3 regions of the Bacteroides sp. RTP21281st1_H5_RTP21281_210402 genome follow, and region 1 is predicted to be linked to each of the others. Evidence: riboswitches for the same ligand, from Rfam matches in the RefSeq annotation. Region 1 holds a riboswitch; each other region holds the start of a gene.
The links. Region 1 has a riboswitch for cobalamin ahead of AB5443_RS04935 (TonB-dependent receptor). Riboswitches for the same ligand answer to the same signal wherever they lie in the genome.

Region 1 (10,617 bases):
CCATGATTCTCAATGCTTTTATAGTTTGCTGTTGTTTTCATATTCTGTTTACAGGTGGCAAACTTACACAAAAACGCTGGAATAATCGAAAGAAAATGGAAGAAAAGGAATACTGCACTCCATGCTAGGTATATGTAGAGTATAAATCTACTTGTTTTGTATACGAAACAAAATGATGTGTATTTTATTCTGTATACGAAATAAAATTTAATTGTAAAGCATATCAAACAATTGATGAATACTAAAGAGAACAAGTGAGTAGGACAGACTTGATAGATAAATTAACGTCTTATTGTTTTAAAATAAAGAGTTATGCTTACCGTTTTCTATGTCTGTAATAATGCTATTTATAGTGATTAATAGAGGTGGAATTCCTCTTTTTATGGTATTGAATATTGCTTCGGGGTCGATAGCGGCGTATTCATGGGATAATATATTGCGTAAACCTATAATTCGTTTCCAAGGAATCTCTTTATAATTTTCAACTAGTAATGCTTCTTCTGTAAGGTTGTCTATTTGTCTCACTGTTTCTCCTATTGTTTGAAGACACATGCAAGTAGAATTAAATAGTACCATAGCAGAGTCAGAGGTTAAAAAGTCATGGTATGAATTTAGATGTTTCGTTGTTCTTTCTATAAAAGAACTTTGTTCTTCAACGAAATGTAGCATGCCTACTATTTTTTCTTTAGATATAGATCGCATCTTCTTCTAGACTTTTTTTGAAAAAATTGCGCATGATAGCTCCTAGTGAGATGATGTCCACTTTTGTACGGAATATTTTTTCTAAATCTTCCTTTATATCCTGTATTGTAAAATAGTCAGGCTCTTGTAACTTTATGCAAATATCAATATCACTTGTTTCATCATGCTCTCCTCTGGCGGCGGAACCAAACAACCCCAAAGTGATTATTCCGTATTTCTCAGCATAGTGTGCTTTGAAATCGCGTAATATATCAAGTATTTCAGCGGTTGTTTTCATTTTCTATTCTATTTATAGGAACAAAGGTAGCAATTATTTTGATATAAAGAAAAGTTGGAGACTATAACTTGTGCTGATTTGTAGTATGTTAGAAAATAGTGATAAGGGGTAAAGAATCCTTTGTTCTTGATTTTTCCTAAACATTTATAACTCTCTCTTGTTATTTTCCGAAAAGTATTTGTACCTTTGTCATCGGAACGTAGCATGCCGCTTTTATGGTATGCGATTGTGCGTTTCCTCGGCTAGCAGGAAATTGTAACGGATTTTTTTCAGATGCCGGGAAGACGCCTGTACTTCTATGACTTTTCATAGAGTACGGGCTGTCTGCCCGTATCTGAAGGGTAGCCGTTACTACCTCCTGCTGGCGGGATTAGACAGCTCCGTACTCTTTTATAATAAAAGGTACGGAACAAGTTAATTACTAACTTAGTTCCGTTTTTTATGTCAAAGTGGCTCACAACAAAACAAATGTCCGAAAAGCACGGCATTAATGAACCCATTCTCAGGAATTGGGCGAATCTTGGTTATATTACAAGTTCACGAATAGAGGAACAGCTATTTCTGGATGAAGATAGCCTTCTTGCTTATCTGGAAACCCACAAGAGACTTGGTTTGGAAGCAGATTATTTATCAAGAATCGTAGAAGAAAAGAAGTTGGAACGTGACTTTATCATTTCCAGATATGATGATTTGCTTTATGTCTTGAGAACCCAAAAGACATGTAAGCCTTTATATACAATCATTATCCGCGAACTGGCTCAATTGATAATTCATCCCGAAGGTCGTGATATTTTCTATTCCATTTCCATAGGAGAACCCATAGCGAAAGTTGCCTGCCGACATCGAATCACCTACGACCGTGCATTACAGATTTATAATTCTCATCTTAAAGGCTTGAAACTACGGAAGGACATGTTGGCTACTTATCGGAAACGTTCCATGGATGCCCGTTTCCTGTCTTTGGCCGAGGACAGGAAGAAGGTAAATCTGGAGCAGGATGAAAAGATACTTAATCTGTCACTCCGGAAAGTTGCCGATACCCGGTTGGCAAATGTGTTGCAGAACAATGAGATACGGACGGTAAAGGAGCTGTTTGAAATCGTATCATTAGGGGGATGGAAAAGTATATTAGGCATAGAAGGCGTCGGAAAAACTTCGTATTACCGTTTGTTATCCAAGCTTCAGATGCTGGGAGTAGTCGATGAAAGTTTGGACAAAATCCTTTCCAAGTGTTCACATGAATAATCCCTATTCTTCCGTATGTGTATTGGCTATTTCCGCCCGAATCCTGCTTAGTGATTGTGGCGTTATCCACAAGTAAGACGCGATATGTTTCAGTGGGACATATTGCAGTAATTCCGGTGTATCCTTGATAAGAGTAAGATAACGCTCTTTGGCTCGCGGGCTTCCCGAACTGATAAGCCAATTTTCTTGTAAGAGCATCTGGTGATTCATAAGACTAATTCCCAGGTTAGCAAGTCCGATGGAAGAAGCGAACAAATGATTCAGGGCTGTACGGGAAATGCAATAAGCTACGCTGTCACACATCGCTTCAATATTTATTAATGAGTAACCATTTTCCACATATCCCCAAACGGAGAAAGCGGCTTCTCCCTCGGACGCAAACCAAATCGTTGAATCCACTCCGTCTTTATGGTAGTATGCCCGCCAAATGCCTTCTATGATAAAATAAAGGTTACTATTCTTTGCTCCTTCGCGTACAATCAATGATTTCTTTTTGAAATGTACTTCTTCCATACAGTCCAATAAAGCCTGTATATCCGTTTCTGACACCTTATACTTATTACAAAGTTTTTCAATGAATGCCTTCATGTTGCAAAGATACTCATCGTCGGCGGACGATTAAGCGATCTTTGAAATAAATTCCGATGATATAGAGCATTGTTAACAATTCTGCAAACGGTACGGCTAGCCATATACCCGGCACTCCTAGTATTTTAGGAAGCACAAGAAAACCGATCAGCATAAATACCACCCCTCGAAGGAGAGTGATAATCATAGCTCTCTGCCCCCGTTCGACGCTTTGATAATAACCGATTCCTATCATGTTGAAAGCAAAGAATATAAATCCGATACCAAAATAAGGGATACCATTCACGGCTATGTCGAATGCCGCATAGTTCCGGTCGATAAACAACGAAACGATATTCTGCCGGCATAGGACGGTGATAATGAAAAAGCTGATTCCACAAATCAATGCCGTCCGAATGGCGAGATGCAGGGCTTTCCTGACACGGTCGGGCTGTCCGGCTCCGAAATTATAGCTGATAATCGGTTGTGCGGATTGCGCAATGGCATTGTAAACCATGAAGATAATCGGGAAGAAGTAGCAGGCAATACTGAATGCAGCTACTCCGTCTTCACCGAGATAATGGATGAAAACATAATTTCCCAAAAACATCATACAGGCGATGGATGCTTCGCTGATAAAGGCGGAACTTCCCAACTTTATCATATAACCGACATTGCGAAGAGTCAGCATCATACTTTTGATACTTAACTTAATCCGGCACAGATGAAGGGAACGGGAGAATTTGAGGAGATAAATCAGTGTCATCAATCCGCCTACGACAGTTCCCAAACTGGTAGCGAACGCTGCTCCCATTATTCCCCAGCCAAATTCAAAAATGAATATATAGTCTAGGATAATATTGAGTATGGCCGCAATAGCATTGCACATCATCGCATAAGTGGGCGAACCATCCAGGCGAATACAGAACATGCCTATATTTAATATCTCATAGAATACAAGAAAAGGGAGATACCATGCCATATACTCAACCGCCAAGGGCAATAATCTGTCCGAACTTCCTAATAATTTGGCCAATGGCTCTATATAATAAAAACACAAGGCGGACATAATAAGTATAAGAAGAGTGGAAAACACAAGCGCTTGAGTAATATTAATACTTGCCACTCTGCGTTTTCCCTGTGATAAATGAATGGAAGCGACTACCGAAGAACCGACTCCGAACATCAGGCCGATGCCGGCGGTAATCATAAAAAGCGGAGCCGTGATGTTAACGGCTGCCAATGCATCACTTCCAATCCCTTTTCCGACAAATATACCGTCCGTAATAACGAATATAGCCGAGAAAACCATTCCTAGTACCGTAGGAATTAATAGCTTACGGAACAATGTGGAAATCTCCATGCTGCTGAAATCAATACTATCTTTCATACCTTTAATCTTTAAAATCTTAGAAAACGGTTGCAAAGGTAAAAGTATGAAAGGAGATAAAAATTACCATTTGGTAATTTTTATCCATCACGTTTATTTTGGTTTATCCGGAGAGAAATTTAAACTGTATCCTTTTGTCCAAAAATGTACATTTATTATTTGTTGGACATTAAATACTCCGATTTGGATTGTACACTTAGGTGCAAATATAGATAAAAGGAATTGTACTTATTTGATACGCACCCTCATCTCCTGCGCGTCGAATGTCACCGACTCATTCCGAAACAACCTTTCGATATGTCCGCTGCCTACCATTTCCGGGGTGGGAAGGGTGTACATATGCGGATTGTCTATCAGCATGATGGAATTGCAGAGTGACAGGGCGATGTCGAGGTCGTGTGTGGAGAACAAGATACATTTGCCTTCTTCCTGCGCCAGTCTTTTCAGGAGCAGGCAGAGCTCGTAACGGTTGGGGAGGTCGAGAAAAGCAGTCGGTTCGTCGAGCAGAATGACGGGCGTGTCTTGTGCAAGGGCACGGGCAATCATGATTCGTTGACATTCACCATCGGACATCTTATCCATTGTTTTTTCCGCATAGCCGGACATTCCAACCAGTCGCATGGCATCATCCACGCGTTTCTCGTCTTCCGGTTGTAGCTGACCGAGCCAGTTCGTGTAAGGGGCACGTCCCATAGCCACTACATCCTTACAACGGAGATTGGCGATGCGTACTTTGTCCGTCGTTACAAAGCTGATGCTGCGGGCAAGCTTTTCCGGTTTCAGCGAAGCTATCTTCTTACCTTGCAGGATGATTTCTCCCGACTGTGGATGTTCCAGTCCCATCATGGCACGCAGTAAGGTACTTTTTCCTGTTCCGTTACGTCCCAGCAAGGCAACGAGTTGCCCGCCTGCGATTCGGGCGTTTACCGTTTTCAACAGCGTGCGCTGTCCGTATCCCAGTGTCAGTTCTTTAAGCTCGATCATTTGAATATACGCAAGTTTTTAACTATTACCCATAAAATAACCGGAACCCCCAATAAGGCGGTGATACAGTTGACCGGGAGCAGGAACTTCTTGGCGATGATGTCACAGATAAGCATACTGATAAGCCCCGTCAGCATAGTACCGGGAACGAGTATCCGGTGGTCGGCGTTGTTGAACAGCAATCGTGTGACGTGCGGAACTGCCAGACCGATAAATCCTACCGGACCACAGAAAGCAGTGACTGTTCCTGTCAGCAGTGCGGTAGAAATAAAGATAAAAGTGCGTGAACGCTTGATGTTCATTCCCATTGTCCGTGCGTAGTTCTCGCCGAGTAGCAGCAGATTCAGTGGTTTGATGCAGGCTACGGAAATCAGCAGACCTATGCATAGCATGGGAATCATGATTCCCAGTTGTGTAGCTGTGATATGACCGAGCGAACCCATCGACCAAAGTGTGAACATTTTCAGTTGTTCGGCAGAACTTAGATATTGCAGGATTTGGATAATGGCACCTGCCACATAACCTATCATAACTCCCATAATCAGTACACCGAGAATATTTTTCACTTTCCGGCTGATGATGGCTACCCCCAATAAAATGACAGCCGTTCCTATCCATCCCGAGCCGACAATACCCAATGATTGAAGCAGCGGAAAATCTGACCATCCAAGTAGCGGAGCACCCAGTATAAACAGAGCTACCCCTAATCCTGCGCCGGAACTGACTCCCAGTAGATAAGGGTCTGCCAATGGATTCTGAAAAACCGTTTGCATTTGTAGTCCGCTTACGGAGAGTGCCACGCCTATTAATGCCGCTACTACTACCCGTATGAACCGAATGGATAGGAGGATATTACGCGTCATTTCGTCACATTCGCCGCCGGTGAGTACCGCCCATACCTTTGAAACCGGAATATAGGTATCCCCTGTTGCCATGTCTACCAGTAATAATAGCACGGCAACGATGCCTAATGCAATAAATAAAAGGGGGGTACGTTTACGGGGCTGTTTCATTGCAGGTGTCTGTAATAATAAAGTGAATCGGATACAAGTTCCGGGTGGAAGATATGAATCAGGTCGCGCAGTACGACGTCAGGACGTACCACTGCCGATTCCCAGTAATCATTACCACCTGCGGGCGTCGACCGTAAGTTGTTATTATAGACCCTCTTTTCATGTACTGCTTTTGCGTCTGCGAATTTGGGATTGACGGATTTCAGCTCATCTAATGTGTTTACTGAACCTACATTAATCCAATAGTCTGCTTTTTGTATCAGTCCGTAAGCCGTTTCCAGTCCGATAGGAGTGGAGCTGTTTGAATTGTTTTCTTTATAAATATAATCAGCCCCCGCGTCGGCAATCAGCCGTGCCATGTAGCTTTGGGTGGAAGGCATTACCCAACTGTCGTTCCACGGAGTATTGAACATGACAGTAGGGCGTTGTTTGACTGAGTCGGTAAGCGCTTTCAATGCGTAATAGCGTTCAGGGATTTCCCGGAATATTTCTATACCTTTCTTCCGATTATCTGTCAGTTCCGAAAGGACGACCATCCATTCGGCTTTGCCGAGCGGTGATTCTTCCAGGTATTCTCCCATATATAGATAAGGTATGGAGAGTTCTTTTAGTTTATCCGTTACAGCGGTTTGGGCATCACCTATACCATATAATAATACTACATCAGGCTTTAGCCCTATCAGCAGCTCGTAGTTCATTTCCGGCCCTATGTCCTTGATTGAATCTTTATGAGCGAGAATATAAGGGTTTGCAATATAATCGATTCCTGACACTCCGGCAATCCTGTTGATTTCTCCCAGTTCATCGAGCATGGCAATATAAGAAGAGGACATACATATGATTTGTTTCGCTCCGGCAGGAATGGCGGGCCCATTGAATCCGGCAGGCGCCTGCTCGCCGTTGCGTGAAACGAAATAGGACATTGTGACGTCTTTTGCTCCTTGCCATGGATTCGTTATCTGTATAAGGGTGCTGGCGGAATTTTCTGCGCCTAGAATCTTAAATCCCGAAGCATATTCAGGGATATATACATCCTGATTGAATGTTTCAATGGATGTCTTATTACGGGTGATGCAGCTTGCCAAAAAGAGAAGGCAAAGTAGCGCGACAGTCAAAATAGGAGATTTCACTTTTATAAGAATTTTAATTAGAAAAAAATAATAGTGGATCCTTTCGAATGGCAAAGATAGGACTTAATTATTAGTTTGTTTTTATTTTAGTTGGATTTTTCTTCTGATTTGTTTCTATTTGTGTATCTTTGTCCCCAGAAATTTTGGTGTCACTTTTCCGATTCTACGGAAAGAGTGGTGAAAAGGGAATCAGGTGTAAATCCTGAACAGACCCGCTGCTGTAAGCTCCGCCAAAAGTTTTCCTACAATACTCAAATCCACTGTTCCGCTTTGGAGGAATGGGAAGGGCGTTAGGAAAATGGAGTAAGTCAGAAGACCTGCCAAAGTTGAATTCTTGAAACTTTCCGGGATTAGAGTTTGAAGAGTGCAGTTTTTAATTCAATCACATTGTAGTAGCTGTTGTAAAGACGTGCGACATGCGTGGTGTCTGCTTGTGCAGAATACCGATCTATGCTCTGTTGAATGGGAGCAGACTGCCCTTTTCTATCTTTGGATGGCCTTTCCCCGGGAAGTTTATTGTTGTCGAAAAATAAACGGACGGAATGATAAGACAAGTAGTTTGGAAAATGGCATGTGTAGTGGCAGGTTGCCTGGGGCTTCCTTCATTGGTGGTGGCACAAAGCCGGCTGGATAGTTTGCAGCACTTGAATGAGGTTGTGATTACGGCAAAGCCATATAAAGAAGTGATTCCCGCCCAAAGACTCAATGGGTTGCAGTTGGAACGGTTGAACACACATAATGTAGCCGATGCGTTACGTTATTTTTCCGGTGTGCAGATTAAGGATTATGGTGGAATGGGTGGACTGAAAACGGTGGACGTGCGTAATATGGGTTCGCATCATGTCGGAGTTTTCTATGATGGTATCCAGATAGGAAATGCACAAAACGGGGTGGTCGACTTGGGGCGTTTCTCTTTGGATGATTTGGAAGAACTATCTTTGTATAATGGGCAGAAAAGTGAAATCTTCCAGTCTGCAAAAGACTTCGCTTCTGCTTCGGCGGTGTATCTGAAAACAAGGAAATCCAGATTTGAGGGAGGGAAGAAAACGAACTTGCTGGTGAGATACAAGGCGGGGAGTATTCAGTTAATCAATCCTTCCATACGTTTGGAGCAAAAACTGAATGATAAGTTAAGTCTTAGTCTGAGTGGAGAATATATGAAATCCGACGGACAGTATAAGTTCCGTTACAGACGTCTGAACCAGACAGGAGAAGTGGCTTATGACACGACTGCTACCCGCTGGAATAGCGACATAGAGGCTTATCGTATGGAGGCGGGTGTATATGGGACGGTGCATAACGGCTATTGGCAGGCCAAGTTGTACTATTATAATTCGGACCGGGGGCTGCCCGGAGCTATCGTAAAGAATGTATGGCAGAATGGGGAGAGGCAGGGAGATAAGAACTTCTTTGCCCAAGCCACCTTTGTGAAAGACATAACTCCCGGGTATAAAATACAGTTGAACGGAAAGTTTGCCTATGATTACACGCATTATCTTTCGAGGGATACGGTTCGGTTTTTGCAGGAAAATGTGACTAAAAAGATGCAGTTCGACAATACTTATTATCAGCAGGACTGGTATATATCTATGGTGAACATGTATAGCATCCTTCCTGTGTGGGATATCTCCCTTTCTGTTGATTTCCAATATAATAAACTGAATGCTGTAATGCGTGGAGTAGGGACTCCTTTTACTTTTCCACAGCGATATACCACTTGGGCAGCATTTGCTACGGCCTTGAATTTGGGAAAGTGGAAACTGCAAGCTGATGTGTTGGGGACATTCGTAATAGAGAAGGTGAGGAATAACGTAAAAGCACCGGACAAGTCGGAGTTTTCTCCGGCACTCATCATCGGCTATAAGCCTTTTGGTAATCATGACCTCAACCTGCGTGCGTTTTATAAACGAATTTTCCGTTTGCCTACTTTCAATGACCTTTATTATGCGCAAATCGGATTTAGCCAATTAAAACCGGAGTTTACAGATCAGTTCAATATTGGAGGAAGTTATCAGAAGGCGTTCAAATCAGGATGGATTGACCAGGTTTCTGTGCAAGCTGATGCTTATTATGCCGCAATTACTGATAAAATTATAGCTGCTCCTACCGGTAGCAGTTTTCGTTGGATGATGACGAATATGGGAAAAGTGGAAAGTAAAGGTGTAGATGTTTCGGCTGCTGTGTCGGGACATGCCGGACCGGTCAAACTGCATACGAATCTTACCTACTCTTTTACGAAAGCACAGGACTTTACGAAAATAAACGGTAAGAAACTGTCTTCATATAGCAACCAGATTCCTTATACACCCTGGCATAGCGGTTCGGTGATTGCCGGTGCGGAATATGATACCTGGACATTGAATTACAGTTTTATCTATGTAGGTGAACGCTATAACGGTTCTGTAAATAACATTCCTCGCAATTACGTAGAACCTTGGTATACGCATGACTTCTCTCTGCAAAAAGAATTCCGGTTCTGTGACCGCTATTTGTTGAAAGCCTCTGTGGAGATGAATAATGCATTCAATCAATATTATGATGTAGTACTTAATTATCCGATGCCCGGACGAAATTTCCGGTTTGTAATAAGTTTGAGTTTATGAGAAAATTATATTTAATCCCCCTGCTACTGTTTCTTTTATTCTTTTCGGCATGTAGGGAAGATGAGCAAATATTCCTTTCGGGTAGTGTGCAAGTGACGCTACCATTGGTAGGTACGCGTATTAAAGGGTTCTACCAACTGAATGAGGGAAATATGGGAACGAATGGTGCTTCGCTCGACTACTTTGATTATACTACGGGTTACTATACCCGGGATATTTTTTCGGAACGGAATCCTGACATTGTAAAAGAGTTGGGTGATGTGGGAAATGATATTCAGGTATATGGGCAGAAGGTATATGCGATTATAAATGTGTCCAATTTGGTGGTTGTCTTTGATGTGCGTACTGCACGGAAACTCAAGGAAATAGAAATACCTAATTGCCGTTATCTGGCTTTCCACGATGGAAAAGCTTATGTGAGTTCATATGCAGGACCTGTCCAGATTGACCCGAATGCGGAGAAAGGATTGGTGGCTGAAATTGATACGGTCACTTTGAAACTGACGAGGAAGGTTACGGTAGGTTATCAGCCGGAAGAAATGATAGTGCATGAAGGTAAATTATATGTGGCTAACTCAGGAGGATATCGGGCACCGAATTATGACCGTACGGTGTCTGTTGTGGATTTGGAGACATTTGTAGAGAAAAAGAAAATAGATGTCGCTATCAACCTGTACCGGATGGCTATTGACAAACGTGGTGATAT
Region 2 (10,617 bases), 210 kb from region 1:
GGCTTTCGATACCTTCTTGAATACGAGCGCCGCCCGAATCGTTCAAAGCGATAATCGGAGCACCATTCTTCAAGGCAAGCTGCTGCACTTTCACAATCTTCCTGGCATTGGAAGCCGACAATGAGCCGCCATAAACGGTGAAGTCATAGGCATAAACGAAAACCTGGCGACCGTCGATTTTTCCATAGCCGGATACGACGCCGTCTCCCGGAATCTTATTCTTATCCATGCCGTAGTTGGTGCAACGGTGAACCATCAGTTTGTCCAGTTCGACAAATGTACCTTTATCGAGCAGCATGTCGATACGTTCGCGGGCAGTCATCTTTCCGCTTTCATGTTGAATGTCTATTTTTGCGATACCGCCCCCGAGGGAAGCGATACGGTCACGTTCCTCGAACGTGGCATATGCTTTATTCTTTTCTTCCATTTTTATTCGATTGTTTCAAGGGTTATTAATGTCTGGTCGCCGGTGATGCTGTCACCTTCCTGAACCAGGATTTCTTTGATGCGGCAGTCGGAAGTCACTTTGTAGTTACTTTGCATCTTCATAGCTTCGATGACGATGACTGTATCTCCGGTTTTCATTTCTTGTCCCGCTGTTACGGGTATTTTCACTACTTTGCCCGGCATCGGAGAGGTGATGCGGTCGTTCTGCTCTTCTTCGCCTTTCTTGCGCATACGCAGGTATTTCGCCTGGCTGTCTACGATTTCGACATTGAAACTGCTATAGTGGGTATTTACCTTGTAACTCTTTCCGTTCTCCTTGCGAATCAACTGTGCGTTTGTACTGCGACCGTCCATAAGAATGTTGCAGGTTCCATTTTCTGCCATCACAACATCGGCTTCAAAAGGCTTTCCGTCGATGGTAAGCACCACTTTGTTATCTTCTTTGCTGACCAGTTCTATTTCGGCCACGCGATTTCCTATATGAATTTCCATAATTGAATTCTCTTTGTTAAAATTAGATTCTCAACACGCCTTTATGCAGTCCGAACTCTTTCCATTTGCTGATAGGGCGGTTGTCAGTCGTATTACCTTTGTTCTCTTCAAGATTCATCAGGTAGTCCATATAGGCGGCAATCATGGCTATGTTTTCAGAACGCTCGCTGGTGCGCATGATGCAATGTTGCAGATACTCGCCGTTCTTGGCAATGAATCCGGTGTCGTAATGCCCTTCCACAAAATCGGGAGTATCCATGATGGCGCGCAGGTAACTGATATTATTCTTCACTCCGGTGAGCTTGTATTCGTGGAGTACGCGGCGCATACGTTCGATGGCATAATCACGGTTGGTTGCCCATACAATCAGCTTGCCTATCATTGGGTCATAGTAGATAGGTATTTCATAACCTTCGTACACGTAGCTGTCGATACGCACACCGATACCGTTCGGTTCTGTAATCTGCTTGATGATTCCCGGACTTGGCATGAAGTTCATTTCGGTATCTTCGGCGCAAATACGACATTCGATGGCGTGTCCGCGTTGCTGTATATCTTCTTGTTTCAGTTGAAGCATCTGTCCGTCGGCAACCTTGATTTGCTCTTTCACGAGGTCTACACCTACTACTTCTTCCGTAATCGGGTGCTCTACTTGCAGGCGGGTATTCATTTCAAGGAAGTAATAATTGCGGTGTTTGTCAACAAGAAATTCGATGGTTCCCGCTCCGATATAGTTCACTGCTTTGGCGGCTGCCACGGCTTTTTCTCCCATATCTTTCCGCAATTCGGGAGTGACGAATACCGATGGCGTTTCTTCTACAATCTTTTGATTACGACGCTGGACGGAACATTCGCGTTCGCACAGATGAATAACATTTCCGTGCTTGTCTCCCAGGATTTGAAACTCGATGTGATGAGGTTCTTCTACGAACTTCTCCAGATAAACCGTATCATCACCGAAAGAAGAAAGAGATTCGCTTTTGGCAGTCGTATAGGCTTCTTCCACCTCTGCTGCACTGTGGATAAGGCGCATTCCCTTTCCACCACCACCCATAGAGGCTTTCAGCATCACCGGGTAACCGATTTTGTTGCAAAGCTCCACGGCTTCTTCCACACTTTTCAGGTTTTCTTGCGTGCCGGGTACAACGGGCACTCCGGCTTCAATCATCTTGATGCGGGCAGCAATTTTATCTCCCATGGCTTCCATTGTTTCCGGGTCAGGCCCGATAAAAATAATACCTTCTTCCTGACAGCGTCTGGCGAAGGTAGCGTTCTCGGACAGGAAACCATAGCCCGGATGAATAGCATCTGCGTGGCATGCTTTCGCCACTTCGATGATTTTTTCTATATTCAGATAACTCTCTTTAGATGCGGCGGGACCTACACAATATGCTTCGTCTGCGTAGAGCACATGTTTTGCAGTCCGGTCTGCCTCGGAAAATATCGCGATACTCGTTATTTCCATCTCCCGGCAGGAGCGCATCACCCTCACGGCTATCTCACCGCGATTGGCTACTAAGATTCTTTTTATCATACTTTTCTAAATTAAGTACATACTTATTTTATGTCTTCCCACCTTGCGGACATACTCCACCTGATGAAAACACAGTATTTTCTTGATTTGGGGCTTAACAAATGATGTCCTTTCTCCTTATCCACGAGGCGGAAGAACGTTTTACGTGAAGTGGCAGGTCTTCTGACTGACTCTTGTCTTATTTGCCTTCCCGATAGAACATCAGTGGCGTCAAATTAGTTCATTTATAAGACATTGAATTGAGCTTCACAGCAGCGGGACTGTCCGGGATTTGCACCCGATTCCCTATTAATCGTCGTCCGTTGGCTACGGATTCCGAACCATTTCGGCGGCAAAGATAAATAAATTTTAAATAGAGTGTTCTCTTTTTGCACGAAAGTTGCTTTTATGTGCAATAGTCGGCTGTCTGGATATTAGAAACGAAAGACGGTAACTGCAAGTGGATTTAATAGTTAAATCTGTGTGTATTATTGTTTACCCTTTAAACTTTCTCTCTTTTCGTATTGTTGAAGTAGCAATTATTAATCAAAACAGTAATCAATTATGAAAGAGAAAAAAGTAGCCCGTGAGGAACGGAATCAAGAGAAGCTGGCTAATGCCGATTGGGTAATGGCGGAATTTTACGCAACGTGGTGTCCTCATTGCCAGCGTATGAAACCTGTCGTTGAGGAATTTAAGAAACTGATGGAAGGAACGCTCGAAGTGGTGGAAGTGGATATAGACCAGGAAACTGCCCTTACTGATTTCTACACTATCGAAGTAACGCCTACTTTTATTCTTTTCAGAAAAGGACAACAGCTTTGGCGGCAATCCGGTGAACTTACTTTGGAAAGGTTGGAAAGAGCCGTAAAGGGATTCAAATCTTGAAAAAGTATTAATAAAAGAGGGACTATTCCTCAGAAAGTTTTAAATCATGTTATGAAACATGCTTTTTTATTTGGATAATTTGCAGATAATCGGAAAGTGCGTATCTTTGCACTGTGTTTTTCATAGTATTAGATTTAAGGTTAACAAAGGTTGGAGCAAGGCGTTGCTCCTTTTTTTATGCCCGTACCTCACTTTCTACTAAATAATATTGATTTTTACGGGATTGGATAATGACTGCTACACTTGAATGTTTATCTTTGTGGATAATATATATCCGATATTATTTAATTAAAAAACTACTAATAAAAAACTGATACTATGAACATCGACTTTATCACGCTTACCAAAGACAACATAGAGAAAGAACATATCTGCTGCGGTTTCTCGGATAAGAAATGCCAGGAAAGTTATAACCTGAAAAAGGAGTGGCTGAAGAAGCAATTTGAAAACGGGTATGTTTTTCGTCGTTTGAATGAGCGTGCGAAAGTATTTATCGAATATGGTCCGGCCGGAAACGGGTGGGTTCCTGTGAAGGCCGACAATTACCTGTTGATAAACTGTTTTTGGGTAGCCGGGCAGTATAAAGGGAAAGGGTATGCGAAAGCTCTGCTCCAAACTGCGATAGATGACGCCTTGCAGCAAGGCAAGGACGGTTTGGTGACAGTCGTAGGAACAAAGAAGTTTCATTTTATGAGTGATACCAAATGGCTGTTGAGACAAGGATTTGTTGCTTGTGAACAGCTTCCGACAGGATTTAGTCTGTTGGTGAAGAAATTGAATGTTGATGCTCCGAATCCGACATTTAATGAATCTGTACGAACAGGAGAATGCCCTGATAAAAAGGGTATCACTGTTTATTTCTCCAACCGTTGTCCGTTTGCGGAATTTCATGTGATGAGTTCTTTGAAGGAAACCGCCGCCAAAAGAAATCTGCCTTTGACGATTATTAAACTGGAGACAATGGAACAGGCACAGGCTGCACCTACTCCGGCTACGATATTCAGCCTGTTTTATGAAGGCAAGTTTGTCACAACGGATATCAGTGCTTGTATGGATAGCCGTTTTGATAAAGCGATAATAGGGAAATAAACTAATTCAGTCTCAATTCATGCAAACATGCCTGTACTTCTTCCGGACTACCGGTATGTTTGCCTTCGTCGTCAGATAATTTGATACATTCCCGCCATTCTTGATTGACATTCATTTTGCATTGTGTCAGCTTCATGACAATGTTCGAAGGCTCGAATCCGGTGTCATTAGTGAGATTTGTCCCGATGCCGAAGGAACAACGGATTTTGTTCTTGCAATATTCCTGAATCTCCAGTGCTTTTATGAAATCGAGGGCATTGCTGAAAACGATAGTCTTGGTGGTCGCGTCAATTCCCAGTTCTTTGTAACGGGATACCAAACTATCAATAAAATCGAACTCATTACCGGAATCGCAGCGGACACCGTCAAACAGTTTCGCCTGTTTGCGGCTGAGATTGCTGAGGAAGATACCGGAAGTATAAGTATCGGATAAGGCAATTCCCAAATCGCCGTCATAGACATTCACCCAGTTTTCGAGCGCCATATAATTGGCATGTTTATATCCGAATTGCGCTCCATGAAACATGAACCACTCGTGCGGATGAGTACCCATCATTTTCATGTCGTACTTCATTGCGAAATAGCAGTTGGAAGTGCCTGTGCAATACTTCGCCGTTTCTTTTAATTTTCCGATAACCGTTTCCTGCACATGGACAGAGAATCTCCGCCGCGTACCGAACTCCGAGAAACGTAACTGATGTTGATTGGACAGTTCCACTTTCTCCGATAATTTGCATAAGATTTCGTCCGTATCGGCTACATTGCCGAAGAACTGGTTCTTTATTTCGGATACAATGGCAAGCAAAGGAACTTCATACAGGGTAGCTTTATAGAGAAAATCACTGACTTCGATGTGAAGATGATGCGCCTCATCCAAATACATTTTGATTTTATCAGGATGAAAGCGGAAAGATGACAGCCATTCCCAATAAACTCTCGGAAGGAACCGGCAATTCCGTGTCATATATTCCAGTTCTTCTTCTGTAAGTCTCAATCGGCTTAGCTTATCAATTTCATATTTAAGTGTCTCCAGAAATTCTTCAGTATATTCAGTCTCATTTCTATCATGGAAGCTGAACTTCCCCATTGCATAGGGAAATAGTTTGATATAAGCGTACGATGTGGTAAACTTATAGAGGTCTGTATCCAGTAGCGTTCTAACAATCATGCCGTTCGTTCTTTATTATTGATAACGTTGTAAAGTTAGTATTTGTTGAACAAAACTACCGCTTGATTGCTGATATTTCTTTCTTTTAATGTTTTCTAATAAGTTAGTCCGACTTTGAAAGTGATAGTATGATGAGATAATTTTTCCTTGAACTTGGTATGGAAATATTCATCCGTATGTTCCTTCAGCCGTTCCAACTTCTGTATTTCATATCCTAACGCAAAATTCATTTTCAGTTTTTGCGTAAGCTTTAGTTGTGTTCCTATGGAAGGCGAGAGATAAAATCCGCCGTTTGCTTCTTTGGCGGCAGCGAATGAGCCACCGATATTACATTCCAGATAAGGAGTCAGCTTCCTGGGCTGGGTGATGAAGAACTGTACGTTGGCATATAGCGGGACAAGCACTTTCTCATAGACGGACAAGCCGCTGCCTGCACCGATAGTAAACCGTTGGTTGATGTGATAATGGGCAATAACTTGTCCGATGAAAGGCGTGCAGGAAGGTTGGCTCATGGAGACTCCTGTTCCGATAGATGCAGTATAAGAAAAATGCTTGTGAACTGTCTGCCCGTCAGCGTATATTGCGATGAAGGATAATAGGATAAAGATGAATGTAGACTTTTTCATAATGGTATAATGATAGATTAATATAATGCTGTCCGGATACCGCTAAACGCCATGCTTGTGCCAACCCATTGTCACAACAGTGCCAACGTGCTGTCACAACAGTGACATAGGCATGGCACAACTGTGCCAACGGGATAGCACAAGTGTGGCATGGCAAAGTTTAATTTTGATGATATATGTAATCCTGTTATCGGATATATATCGTTATGCTTTTGACAATATGTAATGCAGTTGTGAGCGAAGAAGTATCTTCTGTTATATCTCCGTTGCTTCCGTCCGGACTGCTATGTCCGATTAACTTGGCGGCAAAAACTTTCTCATTGGAAGTTAAATCTACCTCTGCTGCATAGACAAGGGCCGGTTGCCCGCTTCCTTCTTTTCCGCCGGAATAATGGACGTCACCTTCTTTGGCGGATTTCGGATATGCGTCATTGAAATCCGTAGAATGATTGATTTCTGCTTTGACTATGAACCTCTTTGTTTTACCAACAGGCGTTATCCGTACATCAAAACTGCCTTTTGGGGTTGCACCGCTGATTCCGTCGGTGAATGGAGATTCTTTTGTCGGAAGATACAGCCCGTCCTCATATTGAACGCCTCTTTGGTGACACCAATGCGGCAAGGCTTCTTTTCTGCGGTTTCCGCCGGATGCTTGCCAGGATTGGGTAGCTATTTTATGCGTCACATAAATAGTGGACAAATAATGTCCTTCCGTATCTTCCATCCAAATGGCAATTTGTGGCGGATTCTTCTTATTGATACCTAAGAAGAGCGGAAAGTCATGCATCCATTCCTCACCCTTTTCGATAGATATTTTGAGGTCATCGGTGTTGTACTCTATTAATTCCCGGTTGCATCCGCTATTAATCAATAGGGAGAGGAACCATAATCCCATAATCGTCATTTTATTCATTTCGTTAAAGTTGTTTTTTGTAGCCAAAGGTCTACTAATAAGTTAATCCCTTCTTCCAGTTGTTCCCAACCGGTTTCTTGTTGTATCTTGAGTCCGTTATATACTTGGCAGTTTTCTTCGAGTAGTGCCAGATAGCTGATAGCCGCTGTGATAATGGAAGCTACGGCGGCAGTTTCCTTTTGCGGATGCTTTGAAAGCTTGCTGACGGCTTCTATCAGCCAAAGTCCTTTTTCTTCCCGCTTGTCGCGTAGCTCTTTCACGAATTTGTTATCTGTTGAGAGCTCCCAGCGATATAACCGTTTCAAAGTATAACTTTCTCGTAGTTGAATGATTTGTCTTTTGAATATTTGCTTGATAAACTCAGATAAATGTTCCTTGTCCGGTAATTCTTCATTGAAGTTAATCCAATAGTCGTTTTGCCGGATATAGGCTGCTATCAATCCATCCAATGAATTGAAATAGCGGTAGATAAGCATTTTGGATACTTTCGCTTTGGCGGCTATTGCATTGATGCCCAATCCCTCGAAACCGCTTTCTTCGATGATGTCATTGACGGCTTTAATCAGGGTAAGTTCCGTTGCCTGCCTGTTTTTGGTAATCTCTTTTTCCATATTTTTATAGTCTTGTTACTGGTTGGTCACAAAGATATGTTTCCTATCGGTAACATGGAGAGGGAAAAGAGTTTTTTTGAGGCGGTTGCTCTGAATTAGGAAAAGAACGATGAATTATCGGTGGTAGGGTGGAGTCATACGCCCGGTAATGTGACGTAATAATTGAGATGCGATGATTAATTTGTGGCAATGCATTGTCTAAGAAATCAGGCTTCATAAATTATTTGTTCGACCTGCAATTCAGTTTTCGTTCAACAGTTGTTGAACGAAAACTGAATAGGCAACGGAGAAAATAATCCATGCGAATGAACGTCTTATTTGCAGTGAATAAGATGCTTATTCATTATGATAACTCCACCGTCGGGTTATGGACAGTCAGTCCACCGTCTACGACAATTGTTTGGCCGGTGATATAACGTGCGTCATTCGACGCCAGGAACGCGATTGTTGCAGCAACATCTTCGGGTTCTCCTAGATATGGTGTAGCACATTGGCCGAGGAATATATTACGGACATCTTCGTTCAGATTGTTTAAGGCGGCGGGGGTAAGAACCAGTCCCGGAGCTACGGCATTGCAACGGATATTTTTCTTTCCCATTTGGGTGGCGATATATTTCGTCAGGTTGATAACCCCCGCTTTACTGGCTCCGTATAACGTGCCGTTGGCATCGGCGGTCAGTCCGCTTATCGAAGCTACGTTGACAATGTTTCCACCGCCGTTGGTTGTCATAATGGGAATGACCTGTTGGGACAGATACATCGTACAGCAAAGATTCAAGTGGAAAGCCTCATCGAAATAGTTGATATCCAGCTTTTCAATATTCAGGTCACGTTTGGGGTCGGTTCCGCCTACGTTATTAATCAGTACATCTATTCTTCCATATTCATTCATGGAAAAATCAATTAACTCTTTGCAACTTTGAAGTTCGGTAGCGGAGAAATAGACGTGGCGTACGTCTGCTCCTGCATGAGTGAGTTCGGCGGCAAGCTGTTCGGCTCTTTTTTCAGAATAATCGGCGATGACTACTTTGCCGCCTTCAGAGACAATGCGGCGCGTGGTTGCTTCGCCAATACCACCGGCGGCACCGGTGATGACTACTACTTTATTATCGAATCTGTTCATATATTGGGAAATTTGATGGTTACCTTCAGTTATAAACAGATGGCGGAAGAATTTGTTAGACTGCGTAAACTCTCTTTAATACGAGAGGACACCCGATTCGAAAACTTTTGCATCTCGTTCAGTTTTTCGCCCTGATTATTTAAGAAAACTGTTAAATGTTAATGCCAGGTCGCTTATTTGTTAATGCGCTCCCGATTCTATTAAACCATGTTATAAGATAGGCTGCTTTGCCCTGAAAATTTGGAGATATGCAGAAAGTCCGTATCTTTGCAATGTGTTTTTCATAGTATTAGATTTAAGGTTAACAAAAGATTGGCTGTCTGGGATAGATAGCCTTTTTTTATGCCTGTACGTTTGGAAATAGATACAGAATCTTAAAACAATGAACATTGATTATCCCGCAGACTTTTCATCTCCCGTTCTTTCACTACATCATCTTCAGACAAATGTCCGATAAGTAAAGGGGAATTTTTATCATGCTTCTCCATATTATATGCCGCAGTATTATAATTGCCTTTGATGGCATAACAGTCAATGCATCCGTTGAGACGGGTTGAAAAAAAACAAATGATACCGGATGGGAGGAACATGTTGTTTCTTTGAATTATGATTGTGAACGAATATGTTAAATGTTAACGTGAAAAGTCTGAATTGTTAACGTGAATCGGAGAGTATTAAACCGTGTTATAATATGCCCTTATTTTACTCTGAAATTTGCTATTTACCCGAAAGATAGTACCTTTGTAATGTGTTTTTTTCATAAGTATTAGATTTAAGGTTAACAAAAGATTGGTTGCTCGTGATGAGTAGCCATTTTTTGTTTTTATACGTCGATGATTGTTTATTCCTTAATTATCGTCAACAACATCTTAGACTTTTCTGCTGCATATAGTTTTAAAGCACTTATCCGATATGCATTGTTTGTCTATAACAAAAAACGATTTTTATTGTTATAGTACGAAAGACTTAATAAACTGAACATTATGAAGAAAAGAATCTTGTTTTTGGGAGCACTCGTAGGTGCTTTCTTATTGGTTTCCTGCTCGGGTGGAAGCAAAAAACAGGCTACGTCCACGGTCACTCCCGAAGAGTTGGATGATGCCAGTAAGGTGATAAACTATTATCATACGTCTCTCATTGTGTTGAGACATGTAGCCAATGCGAAAGATGTGAATGCTGTGTTGGGATATATGGAACAAAACGGAAAAGTTCCCGAAGTTGCTCCAATCGCACCGCCGGAAGTTTCTGCAAGGGATACTGCGGAACTGATGAATCCGGGTGCTTATTTTAATGAGGAAGTTCGTCAGAACCTGAAGCAGAATTACAAAGGCTTGTTTACCACACGGGCACAGTTCTATGCCAATTTTGATAAATTCCTTTCCTACCGTCAATCAAAAGAGACTGCGAAAGCTGCCAAACTTTTGGAAGAGAACTATCAGCTTAGTGTAGCAATGTCCGAATATAAACAAGTGATTTTTGATATTCTAAGCCCTCTGACGGAACAGGCGGAAAAGGAACTTCTGGCTGACGAGCCGCTGAAAGACCAAATCATGGCTATGCGTAAGATGTCGGGCACTGTGCAAAGTATAATGAATCTCTATTCCCGTAAACATGCGATGGACGGCATACGGATTGACGTGAAAATGGCAGAATTGAAAAAGGAACTGGAAGCCGCAAAGAAGCTTCCTGCCGTCACCGGATATGATGAAGAACTGAAGAATTATCACAGTTTCCTTTCTTCCGTAGA
Region 3 (10,617 bases), on a different contig from region 1:
GCAAAAGGTAATTCCATTGTTGTATATTTAAGTGTTTTGTTCGACGAATGTAGCTAATGTTAATGAAATAAACAAGTGTTTCATATTCTATTGTTAGTGTGTGGAGTAGACAGTATTTTGAGAAAAATAGTGAAGGTGTAGGGAGAATAACCTATTATCTTAATTCTAGATAGTTAAGGCTTAGAATATTAAATCTGTTTTTATGGTATGGTCTATTGATTTAATTATATGGTCGAGCGTTTACAATCTATAAACCGAGTAATGAAAAATAGAATCAAATTGATTTATTGGAATAATACAAAAGTATATGTTTCTCTCATGCATAAACTTTTGTATTATAAGTTAGCAAATACCCCTAGGTATATGTTTAATATGTAGTAATTTTATTTCTTAAGCAGCATCCAGTAAAAGGTGCTATTATTTATCTCATTATAGAATTTAAGATCATAAGATGATAGATATTGATTATTTGCTAAGTTTTTAATTGTAAAATATTTATCGTCGATGAAGTCTATCTTCCATTGTTGGGTTTTATTATTTTTATTAGGCGTATATCTAAGAGTGTTGTCTAAATAGTCATTATCTCTTCTTTTAAATTTCACGTAATTGTCTTCTAGTTGCAAAGTGAAAGGGCAGGTGAATTTAATTGCTGGTGGACCTGTGTGAAATAAACTTATAGGGATAAGACTTGATGGTTTTATAGGGTTTTCTGATAATATACCTGCTTCTATATTGTTGTTATAGAGAATTCCTTTGGGAGACATAAGTAAACTTTCCATTTCATAATTGTATTCTTTAAGTTGTAAAGCAAGTTCTATACTTTTTTTCTTACCTGGGTCATCTATGAATTCACTGAGTAAATAGATTTTTGTATCTGGATTACCTATTCCTATGAGTGATTCGGTTTCAGTAGAGACACTATTAATCCAACCTGTATAATCAAAAGATACATTGTCCAATTTTCCATTAGGATCTTGGCTTATTATTGAAGTTACAGTTTGGGAACCACCTTGTGTTTTGATATAAATATTTACATTGTTAAAACTGTTGAATAAATTGCTGTCATAGTGAACATTTGCCGTGATTGATGACATTAAGAAATTAGATGATGCTTTGAATTCTTGAACTTGTGTTGCTGATGTACTTGTATATTTACCTGTGTAAAATGCGGAAAATTTGCCTCCTAATAGTATATCAGTCATAACATGTGTACCATATTTTTCAACTAACTCTTTACCTGATAAACTTTTTAAATCGGATAAAAATATATCTGTGAAAAAATATTTAAGTCTTGATGGTGTTGTGTATGGTAGGGTTAGCCTTCGTGTCATTTTGAGTGCATCAACTCTGTAAAAAGCGTTTCTTTCTTCTTTAGTTCCTCCTGAATTTATTGTTGCTTCTAGATCTAATGAAAATAATTTTAAAATTTTGTCTCCGATATTCGCAGTGGCATGTATATTGAGATTTTCTGTTAATGTATATATTGATGATCCGTATGCTGTTTTTGTTTCTGTCTTACCGTGTAATATGGATGTTTCAATATCTGCAGGAGTAAATATAACTTCTTGTCCAGTGATAGGATCCCGTCCTAGTCCTTTTTGAAGTCGTTCTAAATCTATTACTTTGGCTTTTGCATATAAAGGGTCTTGGAAATCAGAATAGAAACAGTTGTAACCATAACCTAATAAATCGTAATTACCATCTCCAGCACTCCTTGTTACAGGAGTGCTTTCTTTTAATTGGTCAATGATAAGTTCTTCGTCTGTACATGACAGTATCAAACAAGATAACAATGAAAATGTAATCAATTTGTTCATAAGCTTAATTGTTTTGTTTATATGAATAAGTTTGAATATATATCTGTAAGAAATCATTTTTCAATAAGTGTAAGATCATCAATACAGAAATATTTGCCTGTCCTCATTCCATTTTCATCATCAGAGTCAGACGAATTTGCAGTAAGAGTTATTTTCGAGGCTGCTTGTAAATCTGTTAAATCAAACCATATCCATGTATTAATAGGCTCGTCTGTGTTACTCTTATAATCAGCAAGCTTGATAGCAGCTTCGGCTATCTTGTCTCCTTTATCGTTGTAGCCTGTTGCAGTAACTTCATACCAACTTCCTTTCTTGAAAGCTGTCGCCCAGCCATCGCCTTCTGTCATTCCAATGTAGGCATTTTTGCTATTAGTTATCCATAGGCCTTTAATTGTATATTGAGAATTAATAATTGATAGAGTGGCGGGGGTGAAATTGTCACTATAAACTCCCATATACACTTTTCCTGTTTTTACACTTCCACAATTGGGTTGGCAATCTGATATATGGTTGGTTTTGTTGGTATAAGTAAAACCTGCAAAGCTATATCCTTGTCCCCAATCATTGTAATAATGGTCAAAAGTTACATAGTTTTGTGGGTCATTGAATGTATCTTTAAAATAAAATTCCGGTTTCTCGGTACTAGTTGAGATAAATTCACTTTCTGCCTCAGTTAGTAGGCTTTCGAAACTAATGACAACTTCTTTTTTATCACCATCTTTTGTTTCATCGTCACTATCACTACATCCGCAAAAAGCGAACACAGATACTAATAAGAATAAAGATAACTTTTTCATGTTTTTGCTCTAATTTTAATTATTAATTGTTTGATTATTTTTCGTAATGTAAGTTCTCTACAGTGACGACTTCGGTAGATATTTCTCCTGTCCAGCCTATGTCTTGATTGACGGCAGTATAGATTTTTACGAAGTCTATTTTGTCTAATAACACAGGTTGTCCGTTTTGGTCTACTGCCCAGTCTATTTTAAATTGACAGTATTCGGTTTTGTTGGGATGATTATCTGCATATCCCCAAGGGTAACAATAGCCTACCCAAACATTGCCTTCTTCCACAGCATTGTCTTTTAGACGTGTCCCATGGAAAGTTATTTCGTCTTCTTCTATCCAGTTAGGATAATAAGAGTCCTGTTGATGGAATGTATTACGCTTAATCAATCCTTCTTTTCCTTGGTTGTCTGTCCAACGCACATCGCCATTGACCGGTTGAGGACGATAATAGGTGATTTCGTAATTACGTATTTCTGTATCTTTTCCGTACTCACTACCTGCCAACTCATACCATTCATCGTCAGGTATCCCATTATTGTTTATATCTTTTGAGACTAGTACAATTCCTGGTTCAGCATTTCCGCCAAGTGCTCCTGTACCTGTGTTCTTGTTGTATGTAGCATTTCCCCATATCTTGAAGTCATATTTTCCTTTGATGTTAGGGATAGGCTGTGGGAATCCTAGTATAATATAACCACCGAATCCACCTAGAGAAATAACAGATTTCTTCTTGACCTTTTCTGTGGCACGTTCTAAAATTTGTTCGGTAGTAAATCCATTTTCATAAGCCGACGTACTCGTATTGATAAACTGTCCGGGAGCCGGTTTGTACTCCCATACTTTATTGGCGAAAGCCAATGAATTTTCAGTTTCTTCGGTATTACCATCAATATCACTTTGTGAAGCTTTGTCGCTAAATACAATCGTGTTAGGATTCAGTCCGATATTATTCAGACGGAATTGTAGTTGTCCTTGTTGGTTGAAACAGAGCAAATCTCCATATATGGTATAATCATAAGCATCTGTGATATAAACGTTACCACTGTAAGGGTTCACATTGATACCGTAAGGAGTATCAATGCTTGTTCCATCCGTAATGAAATTCTCACGAACGGTTTTTCCTGTTTTCAGATTGAATGTCTTGATAGAAGATGTTTGCGTACTATAATTGTAATTGTATAGATAGGCTATTTCTCCGTCAATGGCAAAGTTTTGTACTTTCTCATTGTAGTGAGTTACTTCATTTGTTTGACAGTCTATTTTGGCAAAGTTGTAATTTCCGGCTTCCACATCTTCTCCGCGGGTTGCTACATAAACGGTTGTTCCATCCGTACCGGCTACTATTTTACCAGGATTCGATCCTACTGTAATTTTATTAATCTCTTTGAATGTAGCAATATCGACGACAGATACAGTATTGTCTACGCCTGAACCGGATGCATGATCCAAGCCACCGGAATTGGAAATATATAACTTTCCGTTTTGTACACAAATTCCGTCGGGATTACGTCCTACTGATGCGACGCCATCTATAGTGAGGGAAGTTGTATCTATTCGTGTCACTGTTCCATCGTATGAACATACATAGGCTTTTTCTTTATGGAAAGCAATGTATCTTGGCTCTCGTGAACTTCCGTTTTCAGCCTGTATTTGAATTTGCTTCAAAGAGTTTCCTGTACGGAAATCTACTACTTCTACTGTACTGGAAACATTGACAATGACATATATCTTGCCGCCATAAATAGCTAAATCATTTGCCGTATCTCCCAATCCCCGATGATTGATTGTATTAAAATAGTTGCGTACCATTCTCTGGTTGCCAAAAGAGAAACGCATCAATGAACTGTTGTTCTGATTGAATAGTCCTTCACACAGCACATAGAGTTCGGCCGTATCCGTTTCGGTCGGGTCACCCGCAATATCCGAGGTAAAAGGCTTGTCTTCCATATCATCACAAGCTGTGAATAATAATAGTAGCGGCAGACAGAACCAAAATATATATGTTAATTTCTTTTTCAAATCCATATCCTGCTTTTAGTATATTATTTTTAGCGTTGCTCTTACCGAACGTCCCGGCATCGGAAAGTATCGTACTATCTCATAATTCTTATCCATCAGGTTCAGTACTTCCACACTGAGCGAACTTGTAACTTTTCTTATCTGGAAGTCGCGGCTTGCCGAGATACTGTGGTCACTGTAACTATCCAGTCGGTTTGCTGCGATGTTCTGTCCCACTGTATAGCGTTTTCCCGAATAAAGGAATGAGTAAGACATATTTATCCATGGAGTTTCGATTCCTGCCTGCCCTGAAGCTGAAACACGGGGAGTATAGGCTATCTGATGTTTATAAGTCGACTTATCCTTATTCGAATCAGGGTCAGTGACATCCAACGCCCGTTGATATGTATAATTACCGGACAGGTTGATGCGTATTTTCTCCCAAGGTTGAAGAGACAAGTTTCCTGTGACGTCGATACCTTTAATATCTACACTTCCCAAGTTTCTCATACTCCAAATTGCAAGGTTCTTGGTGGGATAGGCGATTATTTTATCCGTTACTTTGTTATAGTATGCATCAACGGTTGCAGAAAGATAAGGAAGGAATGAGCATACATTCTTGCTGTATGTCAGACCGATATTATATTGCTTCGCATTCTCAGGCTTTAGTTTGGTGTTTCCTACTTCCTGATAGTATAAGTCATTGAAGCTAGGCAGACGGAAAATGTCTTTATAGAAGAAACGGATACGGAACTCTTCGTTACGGAACGGCTTGAATGAAGCGCTGACATAAGGCGTTAATTTGCGGTGATTGCCGGCGCTGCCGCCCTCTTTCACATCTTCATTGATGATGGTTGCCAGGGCGGATGCGGAGATTGTCAGCCAGTCATTCACGTACTTTCCGGCAAAAGCGGTCAGCCATGAGTAGCGGGTGGGTTGCGCAAAATTAGCAAGATTAGTATCCATGGTATTGATACTTCCATCTGTAGAAAGAGAGAATGAAAGATTACTCAGCAATCTGTATAATACCGATGCTGAAAGATAATATTCCTGCTGATAATAGCTGTTCTCCGTTTTCCCTAAAGAGTTTTTAGTGTCGGGGTCTAAATAGCGTTGATAACTCCAGTTCCACTTGGCGGAAGTTTGGAATACCCATTGCCGGCTGAACTCTTTCTTGTATTGGCTTTGTACGAATGTATTCTTGTCCCAAAGATGCTGCGCAGAGTAGTCGTTATAAAGTGTAGTAGCTTTCGGCAGTCCCCGTGAAGATTGGAAGTAATAAGCTTTCAACCGCCATTGCTTTTTGTCGGAGAAGTTGCCGTAAAGTCCGGCTTCGGCACGAAAAGTCTGCACATCGGTATTTTTTCTTTTCTCCCGTGACGTCAGGTCGTCTGCTGTATTTCCGTAGTGCAGGCTATATGGATATTGTCCGTCCGAAGACATCCATTCGCCATTGGCTGTGACTGTCCATTTTGGGGTGAGTTGCTGCTCTATCAGGACGGACGGATTAACCAGTCCCCACGAACCGGTCTTGAAGGCGGCACTGATATTCGTGCGCTTTCCTTTTTTGAAACGGGGAGTGAGTGTCTGTATATTCAGTATTCCTGCGGAAGCAAAGAAACGTGCCGGTTGGAAGATATTGTCGCTCTGGCCGTTACTGAGTGATAGTTGGTCTACATTGTCAAGAGAGAAACGACCGATGTCTATCTGTCCGGTTTGACAGTCGGTTACGGTGATTCCGTCATAACCTACGGCTGTATGCTGTGCTCCCAGGCTACGTATGGATACGGTTTTCAGTCCGCCGATACCACCGTAATCTTTCACGGTCACTCCGGCAAAGTGCTTTACTGCGTCGGAAACCTGCAAAGCGTGCAGATTCTTCAGTGCATCTTTGGATAGTACCTGCAACGGAGCGCTGGAGCGTACTTCTCTTGTTTGATAAATATCGGAAACGGTTATTTCGGGGATGGAGTAGGTATGCGTTGTATCCACTTTTTGCTGTTGCGCGAAAAGTGTTGCGGATAAAAGTTGGCAGCAGAATGCCGCGCAGATGCTTTTGTATGACATGATATGTTTCATCCTTATCCTACTAGTCTATTTTTTACTTTTAAAAAGTGTCCGGGCGAAATCCCTTCGACCGGACACGCATAAATAAACTTGGCAGAGTTTATTAATTAAAACACACTTTCTCTGAATCAGAGTGATGAATGAAATGATAGACGAATTGTCCGGGTCATTAGACTCAACGCTTTTTCCTCGAAAGCAGTGAAATTGGGTGCATGGCAGGTCTTCTGACTCGTTCCTGTTGCGGGCGCCTTCCCGGAAGTTTCTTTCCAGTGGCTAAAAGTAGGTTGCTCGCAACGAACATATGGAACTTACAGCAGCGGGACTGTTCAGGATTTACACCTGATTCCCTTTTAATCGCTTTCCTCGTGTGTTTTGAGGTCTGCAAACCAATGCGTGGCAAAGATAGGGAGTTTATTTGGCTTTTGCAAAGGGGGCGTTCTTTTTCTTTCGTCTTGATACGAAAGAAAAAGAACCAAAAAGAAAGAATCAAGGCTGCGTTTTTTCAGCTACTCCGGTGTTTCCTCCGGCTAAAGGGCAGAAACTCGCTACGCTCAAACAGTCTGCCCTTCTTGACGCCGGAGAAAACACCTGCGCTTGACGCTGAAAAAACGGGGCCGGGAAACCATGCGGCGTGGGCATGTGCGGTGGGGCATGCGTTACGGCGTGGGCACGTGGTGTGTGGGCGTGTGCTACGGCATGGATGTGCGGTGTGGAAGCTGTTTATTGTTCGCCTTTCATTAGCAGGTATTCTTCGATGGCTTGGACAGGAGCATCCTTCAGAAGTACCGTTTTATCCTTGTTCAATAGGTAGAGGGTGGGGATGGCTTTCAGGTCATACAGTTGTTGTTCTTTGATGATGAATTTCTTGTCGTACCCGTTAATCCATTCTTTGGGGAATTCGTTTAGATGCTTTTTCCACTCATCCAGTTCTTCGTCGGGGTAGATGGAAAGGACTATCAACTTCTTTTGTGCTAAAAGCTGGTTGATGATGGGGGAGTTTTTTAATGCGTCTATTGTTTCTGTACAGGCATGGCATCCGGGGTTGTTGATGAATAATAATGTATAGTCTGCTTTTTGTTGGTAAAGAGAGCCTTGTGTGCCGGAAGCTAGTGTGTAGTTGAAATCCAGCGCTTTGGTGCCGATACGGTTCTTCTGTGCTAATTCGCGACGGGCTTTGGGGCGCACCTTTTCTATTTCTTCCAATATGGGAGAGGCTAGCATTGCGTCTAATACGGGAATGTAGAATTCTTCATTACGCATTGGGGAGTTAGGGTCATACAGATATTTGTCTGCCAGGTCGGTGATGTAAGTGAATACTTTCTTGTCTACATTTGTCCGTTCGATTGTTTTCCGCATCGCTTCCTGTGCAGTTTCCAACGGAACATGATTCAGAATGTCACAATAGTCCGCCCAGGCTTGTTCGGTAACTTCGGGGTGGTGAATGTAGTTGGTGTCGGCAAAGTTCACATTATCCCAATAATGCTTGACAAGGAAGTCGGCACGTTGATCCGGTGCTGTCATCATTGCGGGGATGGATGGCAGGGCAAAGGTCTTGATAGTATCCTGCGCTACTTCGTTTTTGTTTAAGCCGGAAGCATTACCGTTTTTGCAGGCACAGAGACAAAGAAGACATACAATCGGAAGAATATTTATGTTCGTTTTCATGATTGACTATTATTATATTGAACTTCTATGAATTACATGGAAGACAAAGATAATGCCTTTTCATCTTATTCAAAGAATTTTTCTTCCTTTTCTTCTCTGACCTCTTTTTTGTTTTCTTTCCTGTTTCTTTTCAAAGAACCTTTTTTATTAAACCCTTACTTTTTGAAAAACTTTACTTCTCCTTTGCCAATGTAAATACAAATTCCAGTCCACCACCCTGACTGTTTTTGGCAGAGATGCTGCCGCCATGAATGATAACCGCATTCTTCACGATAGCCAGTCCGAGTCCTGTTCCGCCTAACTTTCGTGAGCGGCCTTTGTCTACCCTGTAGAAGCGTTCGAAGAGACGGTTCAGATGTTCGGGTGACACACCTACGCCCGTATCGGCAAAACTGAAATAGTAGTAGCTTTCATCTTCACGGAAGCAGTTGATATTAATCTGAATGTTTGTGCCCGCATATGCAATGGCATTGTCCATCAGATTACGGAAAATAGAATAAATCAGAGAATAATTTCCTTTGACTTGTATGCTTTTCTTTAAGGAATTAACCACTGTGATATGCTTCTCGTCCAGTTCCAGTGCTACTTCGTTGATGATGTTTCCTACCAGTACGCTGATGTCCACACGCTCCATATCAATCATGTTGGCGGCTTCATCCATGCGGGTAAGCACAGAAATGTCACGCAATAACCGGCTCAAACGATTGCTTTGCGCATAACAACGTTCAAGGAACACATTAATCTTCTCACGTGGAATGTTTTCATTGCTGACAATAGTCTCCAAATATCCCTGAATACTGCTGACGGGCGTTTTCAACTCATGCGCAATATTCTGCGTCAACTGACGTTTCAGATTCACCTGTTCTTCTTCCTGGGTGACGTCATTGATTGAAATCTCGAAGCTCGCATCCTGGAAGATGATACATTCGACGATAAACGTGCGTCCGTTCTTGTTGATGGTGATGGACATTCTTTTCTCATCCTTACTTCTCGAACGTTGTTGCCGGTTCTTGTTGATAAAATGTATGATATCTTTCAATTCACTGATGGCGAAAACCTCTTCCGTTGTCTCCAGATTGGAGTCCGAAATCAGATTGCTGTATTGGGTAAAGAGATTATTGACAAGAATTTCCTTCTTATCCTTCGTAAATACTCCCAGTCCTTCATGTGAAATCTGAAGATGGGTAATCAGCTTTTCACGTTCGATGTAAAGGGCTTCTTTCGTCTCGTGCAGGCGTTTGTAGATTTGGATGATATGCTGTGAGATTTCTCCCAGTTCATTGTGTGGAAAAGCCGATTGTATGGCCATTTCGATAGGCTCGTTCCGGTCGGCACGCATGGCAAACTCACGGAGTTGGCTGATAGAAGTCCCTAACTTATTCGTGAACTTGTAGAAGATAATCATTAACAGCGAAGTCACGATAACCGTAAACCATAAGTAATGTCGGTCGGCTTTCAGGTTATTGATAAGACTTACATTATAAGGTAGAGCCGAACGGACAATATAGTCCTTATAACGTGTCGCCGAATAGAAATAAGGGACACCGGTTGTTTCCGAGGTACGGCGCACATCAAATCCGTTGCCATGCTTCAGCGCTTTCTGAACTTCCGGACGGTTCAGATGGTTTTCCATCTGTTCGTCATGGTTCGGATAACTGTCGTAAATCACATTTCCATTCATGTCGATAAGCGTCACACGCAGATCTTCTAGGATATGATTATTGATATAATCGTTGACAGCCGCATTGTCAAGCGGTTGTGAGTCCAGTCGTTCGTAAAGCCGGCTGTTGTAATCTTGCAACTTCGTGTTCAGCAGTTCTATTTTATATTCCCGTTCACGTTGGTACTGATAGGCTATGAAGCAGATGACGAATACCAAAAATAACGAGATAACCGAAAGGAATAGCTTCCGGCTGAAAGAAAGGAAATGTTTTTGAGTTACAGGCAGGTTCATAGTTGCTAATTATTCGGCTTCAAAACAGTATCCGTATCCGAGGCGAGTGACGATGCATTTGCCGTAAATCCCTATCTTCTTGCGCAAACGGGTGATATTCACGTCGATAGTACGGTCTAGTACATACACTTCGTCGCTCCAGATACGTGCCAGAATATCTTCACGTGAGAATACACGTCCCTTATTCTGTACCAGCAGAAGCAATATTTCAAATTCTTTTTTAGTCAATGATACTTCTTCATCGTCGATGCTCGCCTTTTTTTTCGTGATGTCGATGACAAGCGTCTGATAAGTAAGTCGTTCCGGCGCTCTTTCCGTTTCCGCAGT

Region 2: it holds a riboswitch for cobalamin, as region 1 does, so the genes downstream of both, accC (acetyl-CoA carboxylase biotin carboxylase subunit) here and AB5443_RS04935 (TonB-dependent receptor) in region 1, are expected to answer to the same signal.
Region 3: it holds a riboswitch for cobalamin, as region 1 does, so the genes downstream of both, AB5443_RS09485 (TonB-dependent siderophore receptor) here and AB5443_RS04935 (TonB-dependent receptor) in region 1, are expected to answer to the same signal.

What each region holds. Positions count from the first base shown of each region.
Region 1 is NZ_JBCOWR010000002.1:335,133-345,749, reverse strand. Features, by position in the region: gene AB5443_RS04980 (DUF6078 family protein) at 1-4, opposite strand, end outside; gene AB5443_RS04975 (DUF86 domain-containing protein) at 298-702, opposite strand; gene AB5443_RS04970 (nucleotidyltransferase family protein) at 686-979, opposite strand; gene AB5443_RS04965 (hypothetical protein) at 1,448-2,224, shown strand; gene AB5443_RS04960 (Crp/Fnr family transcriptional regulator) at 2,228-2,812, opposite strand; gene AB5443_RS04955 (MATE family efflux transporter) at 2,826-4,181, opposite strand; gene AB5443_RS04950 (ABC transporter ATP-binding protein) at 4,410-5,165, opposite strand; gene AB5443_RS04945 (iron ABC transporter permease) at 5,162-6,178, opposite strand; gene AB5443_RS04940 (ABC transporter substrate-binding protein) at 6,175-7,308, opposite strand; cobalamin riboswitch at 7,436-7,648, shown strand; gene AB5443_RS04935 (TonB-dependent receptor) at 7,851-9,911, shown strand; gene AB5443_RS04930 (YncE family protein) at 9,908-10,617, shown strand, end outside.
Region 2 is NZ_JBCOWR010000002.1:122,553-133,169, reverse strand. Features, by position in the region: gene AB5443_RS04175 (acyl-CoA carboxylase subunit beta) at 1-427, opposite strand, end outside; gene AB5443_RS04170 (acetyl-CoA carboxylase biotin carboxyl carrier protein subunit) at 430-939, opposite strand; gene accC (acetyl-CoA carboxylase biotin carboxylase subunit) at 962-2,473, opposite strand; cobalamin riboswitch at 2,608-2,813, opposite strand; gene AB5443_RS04160 (co-chaperone YbbN) at 3,017-3,340, shown strand; gene AB5443_RS04155 (N-acetyltransferase) at 3,659-4,429, shown strand; gene pncB (nicotinate phosphoribosyltransferase) at 4,431-5,597, opposite strand; gene AB5443_RS04145 (hypothetical protein) at 5,693-6,223, opposite strand; gene AB5443_RS04140 (hypothetical protein) at 6,411-7,136, opposite strand; gene AB5443_RS04135 (TetR/AcrR family transcriptional regulator) at 7,133-7,747, opposite strand; gene AB5443_RS04130 (SDR family NAD(P)-dependent oxidoreductase) at 8,091-8,870, opposite strand; gene AB5443_RS04125 (hypothetical protein) at 9,854-10,617, shown strand, end outside.
Region 3 is NZ_JBCOWR010000005.1:142,591-153,207, forward strand. Features, by position in the region: gene AB5443_RS09465 (tryptophanase) at 1-17, opposite strand, end outside; gene AB5443_RS09470 (MAC/perforin domain-containing protein) at 384-1,817, opposite strand; gene AB5443_RS09475 (DUF4465 domain-containing protein) at 1,871-2,614, opposite strand; gene AB5443_RS09480 (YncE family protein) at 2,649-4,631, opposite strand; gene AB5443_RS09485 (TonB-dependent siderophore receptor) at 4,641-6,683, opposite strand; cobalamin riboswitch at 6,868-7,077, opposite strand; gene AB5443_RS09490 (DUF5106 domain-containing protein) at 7,392-8,336, opposite strand; gene AB5443_RS09495 (ATP-binding protein) at 8,509-10,290, opposite strand; gene AB5443_RS09500 (response regulator transcription factor) at 10,300-10,617, opposite strand, start outside.